2 regions of the Planifilum fulgidum genome follow, and region 2 is predicted to be linked to the other one. Evidence: a T-box and tRNA genes for the amino acid it is inferred to sense, from the RefSeq annotation. Region 2 holds a T-box; the other holds one or more tRNA genes.
The links. A T-box is a leader RNA that pairs with one kind of tRNA and senses whether it is charged. The one in region 2 lies ahead of serS (serine--tRNA ligase), so its partner is inferred to be a tRNA-Ser.
Positions count from the first base shown of each region.

Region 1: it encodes a tRNA-Ser, which carries the amino acid that the T-box ahead of serS (serine--tRNA ligase) is inferred to sense. The anticodon was not compared.

Region 1 is NZ_FOOK01000004.1:94,682-101,984, reverse strand. Features, by position in the region: gene BM063_RS03445 (PIG-L deacetylase family protein) at 1-609, shown strand, start outside; gene BM063_RS03440 (genetic competence negative regulator) at 646-1,233, opposite strand; tRNA gene BM063_RS03435 (tRNA-Cys) at 1,442-1,515, opposite strand; tRNA gene BM063_RS03430 (tRNA-Trp) at 1,525-1,598, opposite strand; tRNA gene BM063_RS03425 (tRNA-Met) at 1,605-1,681, opposite strand; tRNA gene BM063_RS03420 (tRNA-Ser) at 1,738-1,830, opposite strand; gene BM063_RS03415 (DUF1259 domain-containing protein) at 2,065-2,454, shown strand; gene BM063_RS03410 (hypothetical protein) at 2,549-2,932, opposite strand; gene BM063_RS03405 (CPBP family intramembrane glutamic endopeptidase) at 2,988-3,596, opposite strand; gene BM063_RS03400 (ferredoxin) at 3,666-3,890, shown strand; gene BM063_RS03395 (rhodanese-like domain-containing protein) at 3,928-4,242, opposite strand; gene BM063_RS03390 (inorganic diphosphatase) at 4,422-4,934, shown strand; gene BM063_RS03385 (pyridoxal-phosphate-dependent aminotransferase family protein) at 5,302-6,453, shown strand; gene serA (phosphoglycerate dehydrogenase) at 6,446-7,303, shown strand, end outside.
Region 2 is NZ_FOOK01000041.1:17,657-23,902, forward strand. Features, by position in the region: gene serS (serine--tRNA ligase) at 1-1,247, opposite strand, end outside; T-box leader at 1,285-1,513, opposite strand; gene pdxT (pyridoxal 5'-phosphate synthase glutaminase subunit PdxT) at 1,585-2,169, opposite strand; gene pdxS (pyridoxal 5'-phosphate synthase lyase subunit PdxS) at 2,186-3,121, opposite strand; gene BM063_RS15885 (D-alanyl-D-alanine carboxypeptidase family protein) at 3,231-4,472, opposite strand; gene guaB (IMP dehydrogenase) at 4,755-6,212, opposite strand.

The DNA.
Region 1 (7,303 bases), on a different contig from region 2:
ACCCGGGGAGAAGCGGGAAAGACGGCGGGGGTTTGCCCGCCGGAACAGCTCGGGGACATCCGGGCCGAGGAATTGAAGCGCGCCGGAAAGATCTTGGGTCTCGATCGCATCATCCTGCGGGATCACGGGGACGGCCGGCTGAAGGACCTGCCGGAGGAGATGTTGGCGGACGAGATCGGCGCCGTGATCGAAAGCACCGCCCCCGACGTGATCATCACCTTCCCGCCCCACGGCATTTCCGGCCACCCGGATCACCAAGCCGTTCAAAAAGCCGCCCTTCGGGCGGTTCTCGAGAGCAAGCGAAGAAAATCCCTGTCCCTGTATTACGTCGCCATCCCGGAATCGATTGCCCGGACGATGCGGCGGCCCGTTCACGCGACGGAAGATGCCCTGATCTCCACGGTGATCGACGTCTCCCCCCACCTTGAGCGCATTGCGGAAGCGCTCCGCCAGCATCGAACCCAACGGGCATCCATCGAACGCGTGTTTCCCGGCGTTTTCGACGGGGACCTCCGCGGGCTGCGCCGGGAGGAATATTTCCAGCTGGTCATCCATAAGGGGGAGTTTTGCCGGCCATCCGGCCGAACCGACGACTGGTTTCAGGTGTGAAAACACTACAAAACCGCGCACAGGGCGCGGTGTTTTTCATCGGGAGAAATGTCGCACAAGCTGATGAACGGCATCTTCCGCCCACACCGTGGTTCCGTACTCCATCAACACATGCTCCGTCACGGTGGAAGCTTCGCCGTATTCGGAAAGGATCGCCACCAAGGCGTCCAGATTCTTCGTCTTTACGTCGCTGTCAAAGACCAGGTAATATTGTCCCCGGTAGGCATAAACCTTCCCTTCGCGCTCCACGAGTGGGTGCATGCGCATCGCCGCCTGCACGAGATCTTCAAAATCGGCAAACCGGAAAATAATCCGATCGCTTTCCTCCAGGGTGACTTCCAATTCATACACATCGTCATCGTCAAACTCGTCGGAGTGCGGCCGACGCCCCCGCGTGACGACGACGACCATTCCCTGGGCCGGAAGTGTAAACACCTCGACTGCGACGGGCCCTGTCGCCTCAAACCCCAATTCCTGGTACGCCTGTTCCATCATATCGTTGAAAAGCTCGTGCACCTTGGGAATGTCCCGCCACATGTCCGCCTTTTCGATTCCGCGTTCCACCAAGTCGTCCATCGAGAGGTAGAAGCGGATTTTATCCCGACCCAATCGCTCGACACGCATGGTTTACCCTCCCTCGCCGGAGACCTCTTCATTTCAGCGTATGAGAGGATCTCCCCATTCGTTCCGGCAACCGGTTTCCCGTTTTTCCCCTCTGAGAACAGGATACACCAAGGTCGTCCCTTTTTCACCCAGAATTTTGCGGGAATTTTTCCCTCGCCGAAAAAATAAAAAAAGAATCCTTCTCTCGAAGGATATCCTTTCAACCTGTTGGAGGGGGCACCCGGAATCGAACCGGGGATAAGGGATTTGCAGTCCCGTGCCTTACCACTTGGCTATGCCCCCGTGCATTTGTGGCAGGGGCGGCAGGAATCGAACCCGCACTGGAGGTTTTGGAGACCTCTGTTCTGCCATTAAACTACGCCCCTGCGCGTTGGTAGCGGCGGAGGGCCTCGAACCCCCGACCTTACGGGTATGAACCGTACGCTCTAGCCAGCTGAGCTACGCCGCCCCATCTTTAAATGAGGGAGGACGACCCGCCGGTCGGCGGAGCGTCCTTCCCAAGTTTGGCGGAGAGAGCGGGATTCGAACCCGCGCGGGGCCATTTGGCCCCCTAACGGTTTAGCAAACCGTCCCCTTCGGCCTCTTGGGTATCTCTCCGCGTTCCAGAACCGATGCGGTTATTATCTTAATACAGAAACGGAGAAGATGTCAAGGGGTTAGCGGAAATTTGTCCTGCGGCGCACCGGTTTTTCCGGACCTCTTCGAATCGGCGCCTTCAGGGGGGACCTCATCAGCCCATTTTTCAATCAATGGGGAAAGAAATGCTGCATCAAGACCAACAGACACATATTGTGAAAACAATTGGATAAAGGAGGTTCATCCCATGAGGCGCTGAATGGACTGTGCAGTCAATTTGCCAGAATTGTGGGCGGATCCCCGAGTGTCATCAATGGCGTGTGCTTCATCCAAAGATTCCGGAACATCCCTGTCACCATTCTGGGGCGCCGCAGCCGTTCCCCGCTGGTGCTGCCCACTTTTTTCAGCTTTGAGAGCATTGATCGGCAAGGTCGGGCGCTGAATTTGGGCGAGACGGTCATCCTGCAAAGGGAAATCAACCCCTTTATCTCGGCTCTCCGGAAACAGGGAATTCTCGTCACGGCATTGCACAATCACTGGTTATTTGAAAACCTCCGCCTGTTCTACATTCATTTCGAATCGGTGGAAAATCCCCTGGTTTTCGCCAGAAAGGCGGCCCGGGCTCTCAGAGTGCTCCGGATGTAGCGCCTTTGCATTCTCCCGTAAAACCGAAGGAACTCAGACAGAGGGGGGCGGATCGACCCGATCGCCGCGTCCCTCGCCCGCCGCGGACAAGCCCCTATTCCAAACGGGCTCTCCTTTTCCGGAACCAGCGCAGCGCCTCCCGTGTCCCGAAAAATCCCGTTCCCAATGCGGCGAACACCGGCGCGTGATAGAACAGGAAAGGAAGCAGCAACAGGGCCGAGACCACCGGAATGGCGCAGCGCAGCCGCTTCCGGTGGCTGACCGGCAAGGGGAGTTCCGCAAATCCCCCCGCTCCCTTTGCGACGGTCCGAAAAAGGAGATGGAAACAGAGGGCCCACAGAACCAGAAACACCAGAAAATCGACGGAAACATACCGCCAGAAGGGTGGACCGGGCGTCTCTTCCGGCAACCGATGAAGGGCCATCCCCGCAAAAATCCAGGTGAGAAGGGGGCCGAACAAAAGATCCCGACGGGACATCACTCCATCCCCCCGCCATGTTCCCTCATCCCAGCCTATGCCCTTCTTTCGCCGGTCATGCCTTGTCCGGCGGCCCATCCATCCCGGGGATCCTTCCCATTCGGATCAACGCGCCCATCACGAAATCGATAATAAAATGGGCGACGATCGCGGGGGTCAGCGTCCCGCTCCACTCCGCCGACCACCCGAGGGCGGCGCTGACGGCAAACAGCAGGCAAGACATTGCCCACCGGCGCAGGTAACGAAAATGTATCAACGTAAAAAGAAGGCTGGTTCCCCAGATTCCCAGCCAATGCTGAACCGCCCCCCGAAACAGCATCTCCTCCGCGACGGAAACCAAAAGGGCGATCCAGGCAATGTGCCACAGGGAACGGCCCCGAAAAAGCCGCAGATTGATTCCCCCGTCATCCAACCATTCGGGGGGAAGCACCCGCACAAGGAGCACCTCAATCCCCACCACGATCATCCCCAACAGCACCCCGGCGGCCCAGTAAAGACTTTCCCGCCATTGGAAAAGCCCCGCCGACAGCCTTCCCTGAACAAGAAGGAGCATCACCGCCAAAAAAAGGACCAACAACTGCGTCGCGTAGAGATTGAGCAGCAGCTCCCGGTCCGTCATGCCCGGCTCCCCGGGCCCCCCACCCCGTTCTTCGGAATCTTCCATCTTTCTCAACTCCCTTGCAAACCGCGAGGAATCATTCTACAATGAGGTGTGGCATCGCAGCAATTTACAATGGGAGGCTTAGCCATGCGCACGTGGGTAGATCAAGATACATGCATCGCTTGCGGAGCTTGCGGCGCAACCGCACCGGATGTGTTCGACTACGATGAAGACGGGATCGCCTACGTCATCCTGGATGACAACACGGGAACGGCGGACGTCCCGGAAGAGTTTTGGGACGATGTGAGGGACGCCCAAGAGGGTTGTCCGACGGAATCGATCAAAGTGGAAGAGTGATGAACGGATAAGCTGCTCGAGCCCCTCGGGCGGCTTTTTATTTTTCCAGCAAAAGCCGCACCCGGGCCAAACCGCCCTCCACATGGATCACCCGCGGATAACCCAGCCGGAGCAGCAGATCCGCCGCGTGGACGCTGCGAACCCCGTGGGCGCAATACACGTAAATGGGCTTTTCCGGATTCAACCGCCCCGGCGGCGGAGGAAAACAGGACAAGGGAAAGAAAACCGCCCCCTCCAACCGGTCCACCTGCCATTCCTCCCACTCCCGCACATCCAGCAGCGTCGCGTCCTTCAGCGCTCCGGACCGGTATTTTTCTGCAAAGTCTTCTGCGGAAATGCAGGGAATCTCCACGCTTTGCCCCCTCCCCCAATTGCTGATAACATTGTACCACAGCCCTCGGCACAAACCGTTTGCTTCGCTTGAAAAAAGAGACTAGAATGTTATTGTTGGCAAAAAAATCAGGCCGGAAAATCCGGTTTTTGTCAACTCCACCTTCAAATTCATGATGCAGCAAAGGAGGAGGATGGCCGATGGAACAACCGTTGATCGTCGATGCGTTCATCGAAATTCCGGCTGGAAGCCAAAACAAATATGAATACGACAAGGAAGCGGGAGTTTTCCGCCTGGATCGGGTGTTGTATTCCCCGATGCATTACCCCACCGAATACGGCTACCTGGAAGGCACCCTGGCCGAAGACGGGGATCCCCTGGACATCCTCGTGCTGACCACCTTCCCCACCTTCCCCGGGTGTGTCATCCGCTCCCGCGTCATCGGCGTGTTGCTGATGGCCGATGACAAAGGAGAGGATGAAAAACTCCTGGCCGTCCCGGTGGACGACCCGCGCTGGGATCAGGTGAAAGCCCTGGAGGATGTCGCTCCCCACGTGCTCAAGGAGATCGAACACTTCTTCCAGGTATACAAAGACCTGGAAAACAAGAAAACCGTCATCAAGGGATGGAAAGACGCCCGATTCGCTCAAGAGCTGTACCGGGACTGCGTCAAGCGGTACGAGGCTGCGCACGCCAACGCCCAGGTCCGTTAAAAAATTGTTGACACAGGCGGAAACCCGTGCTAGAGTATTTATCAAACTTTGACCGAGCAATACGGGAAAGCGATGATGGAGCCAAGTGTCAGAACGGACCTGCAGAGAGCCGGTGGTCGGTGAAAACCGGTGGTTCGGCTGACGCGGAGCCCTCCGGAGTGTCCGGCTGAACGCCTCCTTGCAAGGGTCAGTAGGTCGGATCGGTGGAACCGTTACCCCCAGGGTCATCGACCCGCCGAGGTCGCCGACGCGAGTCCGCGACGAATTGAGGGTGGCACCACGAGACCTCTCGTCCCTCACCTACCCTGCCGTAGGTGTGCGACGAGAGGTCTTTTCACATAAAACATCCTGGGGAGGGAGAGAAACGATGCCCTTCGAAGAAAAATTTCATCTGCGCATTCCCGGGCCGACACCCGTTCCGCTCCGGGTGCAACACGCCATGAACCGGCCGATGATCGGCCATCGCAGCGCCGAATGCAGCCGGCTCGTTCAAAAGTGCAGCCAGCGACTTCAATCGGTCTTCGGCACGCGGGAAAACGTGTTGATCATAGCGGGCAGCGGCACCTCCGCCCTGGAGGCCGCCGTCGCCAACACCGTGGCTCCGGGGGAGGAAGCGGTGGTGGTGGTGACCGGCGCCTTCGGCGACCGCTTTGCCAAGATCGCCGACCGCTTCGGAGCCCGGGTGCACCGCCTGGACATTCCCTGGGGAGAGGCCTGCTCCCCCGACGCGCTGAAATCCTTCCTGCTCAGTCGCCCGCGGGTGAAGGCCGTCTTCCTCACCCATTGTGAAACCTCCACCGGCGTGCTCAATCCCGTCCGGGATCTGGCCCAAATCGTCAGGGAACACAGCGACGCCCTGGTCATCGTCGACGGCGTCAGCAGCGTGGGAGGAGTCCCCTGCGAGATGGACGCCTGGGGCATCGACATTTTCGTCACCGGATCGCAAAAGGCGTTGATGCTTCCTCCCGGCCTGGCCTTTGTCGCCGTCGGCCCCCGGGCCCGGAAAGTCATCCGTCAGGCGGAGGCCCCCCGCTTCTACCTGGATCTCCAGGCTTACCAAGAGCAGTTGGAGAAAGAAACCACCCCCTTCACGCCGGCGATCGCCCACCTGTTCGGGCTGGAGGCCGCCCTGGACATGCTGGACGAAGAGGGCCTTGAAAACGTCTTCGCCCGCCACCGGCTGATGATGGAAATGACCCGCGCGGGAATCCGGGCCCTGGGGCTGCCGCTCCTCGCCGAGGACGCCGTCGCCTCCCCCACGGTGACCGCCGTCCGGGGAACAGAGACCATCGATGCGACCGCCCTCCAGAAAGAACTGCGCCGGATCGGCGTGGTGGTGGCCAGCGGCCAGCAGCATCTGAAAGGAAAGATCTTCCGGATCGGCCACATGGGTTATTGCGATCCCCTGGACGTCCTGACCCTCCTTTCCGCCACGGAAACCGCCCTGCACCGCCTGGGGAAACCGGTCCGTTGGGGTGCCGCCGTCGCGGCCGCAGAGGAGGTGTGGAGCCGTGTTTAAAGTGCTGATCACCGATCCCTTGAGCCCGCAGGGCATCGACATCCTCCGGCGGGCCGAAGATGTCCAAATCGTGGAAAAGACGGATCTTGCGCCGGAAGCGCTGCTTAAGGAAATCGAGGATGCCGACGCCCTCCTGGTCCGCAGCCAGACTCAGGTGACGGCGGAGGTGATCCAAGCCGCCAAACGGTTGAAGGCGATCGGCCGGGCGGGCGTCGGAGTGGACAACATCGACGTCGACGCGGCCACCGGGAAGGGAATCATCGTGATCAACGCCCCCGACGGCAACACCATCTCCACCGCGGAACACACCTTCGCCATGTTGATCGCCCTCGCCCGGAACATCCCCCAAGCCTACCAGTCCCTCATCCGGGGCGAGTGGGACCGCAAACGGTTTGTCGGCGTCGAGCTGAGGGACAAACGGCTGGGAATCATCGGCCTGGGAAGAATCGGAACGGAAGTGGCCAAACGGGCCAAGGCCTTCCACATGGATGTGCTCGCCTACGATCCCTACCTGACGCCGGACCGGGCGGAAAAAATCGGGATTCGGCAGGCCTCCTTGGACGAAGTGATCCAAACCTCCGACTTCATCACCGTCCACACCCCGCTCACCAAGGAGACGCGCCATCTGATCGACAGCCGGGCCTTCGAAAAAATGAAGCCGGGGGTCCGAATCCTGAACTGCGCCCGGGGCGGCATCATCGACGAAGGAGCGCTCCTTGAGGCGATCCAATCCGGCAAGGTGGCGGGAGCCGCCCTCGACGTCTTCGAAACGGAGCCGCCGGGGGACCATCCGCTCCTTCGGCTGCCCCAGGTGATCGCCACTCCCCATTTGGGAGCCTCCACCCGGGAA
Region 2 (6,246 bases):
TAGGGGCGAAGCACCTCCGGAATGAGGATGCTGCCGTCTTCCTGCTGAAAGTTTTCCATGATGGCGGCCACGGTCCGGCCGATGGCCAGACCCGATCCGTTCAGGGTGTGGACAAATTCCGGCTTGGCCTTCGGTTCCCTGCGGAAACGGATGTTGGCGCGCCGGGCCTGGAAATCCTCGAAATTGCTGCAGGAGGAGATTTCCCGGTAGGTTCCGTAGCTGGGCATCCACACCTCCAGGTCGTATTTCTTGCTCTGGGCGAAGCCGATGTCCGCGGTGCACATCAGCACCACCCGGTAGGGAAGCTTAAGCTGCTGCAGCACCGCCTCCGCATCCTTTACTAGCGCTTCCAATTCGTCGTAGGAGTCCTCGGGCCTCACCAGCTTCACCAACTCCACCTTGTTAAACTGGTGGAGGCGGATCAGACCCCGGGTATCCCGGCCGGCGGCCCCGGCCTCGGAACGGAAACAGGCGCTGAAGGCGACGTACTTTTTGGGCAGTTCCTCCGCCGACAGGATTTCCCCCCGGTGGTAGTTGGTCACGGGGACCTCCGCCGTCGGGATCAGATAGTAGTCGCTGTCGGCGACGGCAAAGGAATCCTCGGCAAACTTGGGGAGCTGACCGGTTCCGATCATGCTGTCGCGCCCCACGAGATATGGCGGGATCATTTCCGTGTAGCCGTGTTTCTCGACGTGCAGGTCGAGCATGAAGTTCATCAGGGCCCGTTCCAGACGGGCTCCGGCCCCCTTGTAAAAGACGAAGCGGGAACCGGCCACCCGGCTGGCCCGTTCAAAGTCCAGAAGGTCCAGCTCCCGGGCCAATTCCCAGTGGGGTTTCGGTTCGAAGGAAAACTTCGGAATCTCCCCCCAATGGCGGACGGGAACGTTGTCCTCCTCGGAATCGCCGACGGGAACGCTCTCGTGGGGAATGTTGGGCAGGGTGAGGAGGACGGATTCCAACTCCTGCTCCACTTGGCGCAGCTCCTGGTCCAGTTCCTTGATCCGTTCCCCCACTTGGCGCATTTCCGCGATCTCCCGGGAGGCGTCCTCCTTCTGCTTCTTTTTCCGGGCGATCTCCTTGGACACGGTGTTGCGCTTGTTTTTCAGCTGCTCGCTCTCCTGGAGCAGTTCGCGCCGCCGCCGGTCCAAACCGGCGAAATCATCCAAGCCGCTGATGTCTTCTCCACGGTGTTTCAGCTTTTCCCGCACTTCATCCAGGCGGTTTCGCAGCAACTTCACATCCAGCATGGCGATCCCTCCTTCAAACAATAAAGCCTTCCGCCATCAAAGGGACGGAAGGCCCGCGTTGCCACCCTTTTTGACCGGGAAAACACATCCCCGATCCACCTCTGGACGGGATAACGGCCGTCGATCCGGTCGACGCTTCTGCGGCTTCCGCCGCTTTCGCGCACGGCTCCGAGAGGGATTCCCCGGAGGAGCGGGACGGTTTGCACCGACCACCGTCTCTCTGCCGCCGCCCTCTTCCGGGTACTGGTTCTCATCCTCGCCTTTGAAATATGTCTCTCCTTTTCATTGTATCCCGGACAAAGCCGGGAAAAACCCGTTTTCCAAGCCTGTCCCGCCTTCAGACCCGGACGGCGGACGCTTCCCGAACCATCTCGACGAAGAAGGCGTGCATCCGGACGTCCTCCGTCAGTTCCGGATGGAAGGCGGAAGCCAGCAGGTGACCCTGCCGCGCAGCCACAATCTTGTCATCGATCCGGGCCAGCACGTCCACACCAGGGCCCACTTCGGTGATGTAAGGGGCCCGGATGAAAACGGCCCGGAAATCGTCGGCCACCCCGGCCACGGGAAGATCCGTTTCGAAGCTTTCCCGCTGCCGGCCGAAGGCGTTGCGTCGAACCGTGATGTCCATGAGCGCCAGGTGAGCCGATTCCGCCCCCTCGATCCGCTTGGCCAGCAGGATGAGGCCGGCGCAGGTTCCGAACAGGGGCTTGCCGGAGGCGGCCATCTCCCGAATCGGCTCAGACAGGCCGTATTGATGCATCAGCTTGCCGATTGTCGTCGATTCGCCGCCGGGGATGACCAACCCGTCCAGACCGGCCAGCTGTTCGGGCCGCTTCACCGCGGTCGCCTCCGCCCCCGCACGCTCCAGCATGCGGAGGTGTTCCCGAACGGCCCCCTGCAGCGCGAGCACGCCAATCTTCATGGGGTCATTCCTCCCATTACCAACCCCGCTCCTGCATCCGTTCCGCTTCGGCGAGGGTGGAAATATCGATTCCCGGCATCGCCGAGCCCAAACCCTTGGACAGCTTGGCGATCAGGTCGAAATCTTCGTAGTGGGTCGTCGCTTGGACGATGGCCTTCGCGTATTTTTCCGGGTTCTCGGATTTGAAGATCCCCGAGCCGACAAACACGCCGTCGGCGCCCAAGTGCATCATGAGCGCGGCATCCGCCGGAGTGGCGATTCCGCCGGCGGCAAAGTTGACCACGGGGAGCCGGCCGGTCTCATGCACCTGCAACAGCAGATCGTAAGGCGCCCCCAGTTTTTTCGCTTCGGCCATCAGTTCGTCCCGGGACATGGACTGCACCTTGCGGATTTGGGACATCATCATGCGCATGTGACGAACCGCCTCGACCACGTTGCCCGTTCCCGGTTCTCCCTTGATCCGGATCATCGAAGCTCCTTCCCCGATCCGGCGCAGGGCCTCGCCCAGATCCCGGGCGCCGCAGACGAAGGGCACCGTAAATTGCTTCTTGTCGATGTGGTACACTTCGTCGGCGGGAGTGAGCACTTCGCTCTCGTCGATGTAGTCCACCCCCAGGGCCTCCAGGACGCGGGCTTCGACAAAGTGGCCGATCCGCACCTTGGCCATCACCGGGATGCTGACCGCGTTCATCACTTCCTCGATCACGCGGGGATCAGCCATCCGGGCCACGCCGCCGGCGGCGCGGATATCCGCCGGAACCCGCTCCAGGGCCATGACAGCGACGGCTCCCGCTTCCTCGGCGATTTTCGCCTGCTCCGCGTTGACGACGTCCATGATGACGCCGCCCTTCTGCATTTCCGCCATTCCCCGCTTGACTCGATCGGTTCCCGTCTCATATGCCTTTTCGGCACCGGAAACGGTGCCGTTCCTCGTTTCGACCTTAGCGGACATCGCTCCATCCTCCCGTCTCTCGAGCAAATGGATTCCCCAACTCGGTGATTCTTCAATACAAGTATTGTAACGGAACCACCGGAAATTGACAACCAACGGGAAGGAGCTTTCAGCCGAACCAGCCGCTGATCGCATCGCCCAATTTCCGGAAAAAGAGGCGGAGCCAACCGGCTTCCTCCACCGATTCCCGAACCACCAGCCGGACCGGTTCCACGCCGGGAATCTTCTTGCCGTCATAGAGAACGGTCACTTCCGCCACCGGCGTCCCCGCCGTCAGCGGGGCGACCACGTTTCGGGTATACGTGACGCGGAAGGTGTACTTTTTCATCTGATCCTTGCGGACGGGAAGCACGAGGGTGCGGTCGGCGGCAATGGCCACGTCCCGGGCCACCCCGTTGGGAACGGGAATCCTTTCCATATATCCAGGCAGGGGCTTGTCCTCGAAAATCAAGGGTTTTAGGTCGTAGTTCTCAAAGCCGGCATCCAAAAGGCGGCGCGTCTCCTGAAAGCGGGCGCTCTGGGAACCCGTCCCCATCACCACGGTGACAAGCCGCATCCCGTCCCGCTCGGCGGTTCCCGCAAAGCAGTATCCCGCTTCGTCGGTATATCCCGTCTTCACCCCGTCCACGCCGCGATAGAACTGGGACTGCCCCGGGAGCATCCGGTTCCAGTTGGCATATTCCCTCCCCCGGAAAGTGATCCGGGGCTTGGCGATAATCTCCTTCACTTCGGGAAAATCCAGGAGAAGCCGCCGGGCGAGATTCGCCGCGTCCCGGGCGGACATCACGTGTTTCCCCTCTCCCTTGGGCGGATTGGGATAACTGGCTTCATTCAATCCCGTGCTGTTCCGGAAATGGGTGTTGGTCATTTTAAGTTCCTTCGCCTTTTCGTTCATCCATTTGACGAAGGTCTCTTCGCTGCCCGCCAGGTGTTCCGCCAGGGCCACCGTGGCGTCATTGGCGGAATAGACGGCCATCGCTTCAAACAGCTGGCGGATCGTCCACTCCTCGCCGGCGATCAAGTAAACCTGGGCTTCATCGATGGCGGCGGCGCGGGCGCTGATGCGCACCCGGTCCTCCCAGCCGATCTCCCCCGAGCGGATCTTCTCCAACACCAGATACTCGGTCATCATTTTGGTCATGCTCGCAGGGGGCAGCGGCTCGTCCTCCCGGTGGCCATCCAGCACGAGCCCGGTTTCAAACTCCATCACCACATGGGCCTTGGCTTTCACTTCCGGAAAGGGTTCCGCCGCCAAAGCCGGAACGGGGGCCGCCACAGTCCCCTGAAACAGAACCGCCATCAAAAACCCCGCCGTCATCTTGACCGACAGGGGGAAAAGGCGACCGCTCAAAGGCTCCACCTCCGAAGACCATATCTGAAAGCCAACCGGGCTTGAAGACGGCGCGGAAGGCGATGATTCCCGACACGCCCCGCGGCTCCGACGCGGTGACTCCATCCGTTTTCCGGTCTTCACCCGATCCGATTTTCAGTTTACAAAAATCCGGAGGGAAAGAAAATCGGGGCAAAGGAATTTTCGCCATCATCGAAAAAAAGAAAAGGGCCGGCGGGCAGCCCCGGTTTGCCGGCCTTTTTTCAAGAAAAAACCGCAGGGAATTCCTGCGGATGACTACCGTCAGATGTGATAGTTGGGCGCTTCCTTGGTGATCTGCACGTCGTGGGGATGGCTTTCCCGGAGAGAGGCGCCGGTGATCCGGATGAACCGGGTCTTCTCCTTCAGCTCCTGCAGGTTTCTCACTCCGCAATAACCCATGCCCGCCCTCAGGCCGCCGACCAGTTGAAAGACGGTGTCGGCCAGGGGACCCTTGTAGGGAACCCTGCCCTCAATGCCCTCGGGAACCAGCTTCTTCACGTTTTCCTGGAAATACCGGTCTCCGCTTCCCGCCTGCATCGCCCCGAGGGAGCCCATGCCCCGGTACACCTTGAACCGCCGACCCTGGAAGATCTCCGATTCTCCGGGCGCCTCCTCGGTTCCGGCAAAGAGGCTTCCCAGCATCACCGCGTCGGCCCCCGCCGCGATCGCCTTCACGATATCCCCCGAATAGCGGATCCCTCCGTCGGCGATGATGGGGACGCCGTACTGGCGGGCGACGGTGGCGCAGTCGTAAATGGCGGTGATTTGCGGCACGCCGATCCCCGCCACCACCCGGGTGGTGCAGATGGAGCCGGGGCCGATGCCCACCTTGACCACGCTGGCCCCCGCTTCGATCAGATCGCGGGTTCCCTCCGCCGTGGCCACATTCCCCCCGACGATGCAGAGATCCGGATACCGCCGACGAAGTTCCGCCACCGTCTCCAGCACGCCCCGGGAATGGCCGTGGGCGGTGTCCACCACCAGGACATCCACCTCCGCTTCCACCAGGGCGGCCGCTCGCTTGAAGGTGTCGCTGGACACCCCCACGGCCGCCCCGGCCAGAAGCCGTCCCTGGGCGTCCTTGGCGGCGTTGGGGAACAGGGTGGCCTTTTCGATGTCCTTGATGGTGATGAGGCCCTTCAGCACCCCTCTTTCATCCACCAGGGGCAGTTTTTCGATCTTGTGTTTCTGGAGAATTTCCTCCGCCTCTTTGAGGGTGGTTCCCACCGGTGCCGTCACCAGGTTCTCCTTGGTCATCACCTCGGAGATGGGCGTGGAATAGTCGCGAATGAACCGCATGTCCCGATTGGTCAAGATGCCGACCAGCTTCCGCTCCTTGTCCACGATCGGCACGCCGGAAATCCGGTATTTGGACATGAGCGCCTCGGCATCGTAAACCTTGTGTTCGGGGTGGAGGTAAAAGGGCTTGGTGATGACGCCGCTCTCGGAGCGCTTCACCCGGTCCACTTCCTCCGCCTGCTCCTCGATCTTCATGTTCTTGTGGATGATCCCGAGACCGCCCTGGCGGGCGATGGCGATGGCCATCGGCGCCTCGGTCACCGTATCCATCCCGGCGCTGATAAGCGGGATGTTCAGCCGGATTCCCTCTCCCAACCGGGTGGAGACGTCCACATCCTTGGGAAGCACATCAGACTTGGCCGGAATCAGCAAAACGTCGTCAAAGGTGAGCCCTTCCTTGGCAAACTTTTCCTCCCACATCGGTTTTGCGCCTCCTGGTGTTTGTCCCGAGCAA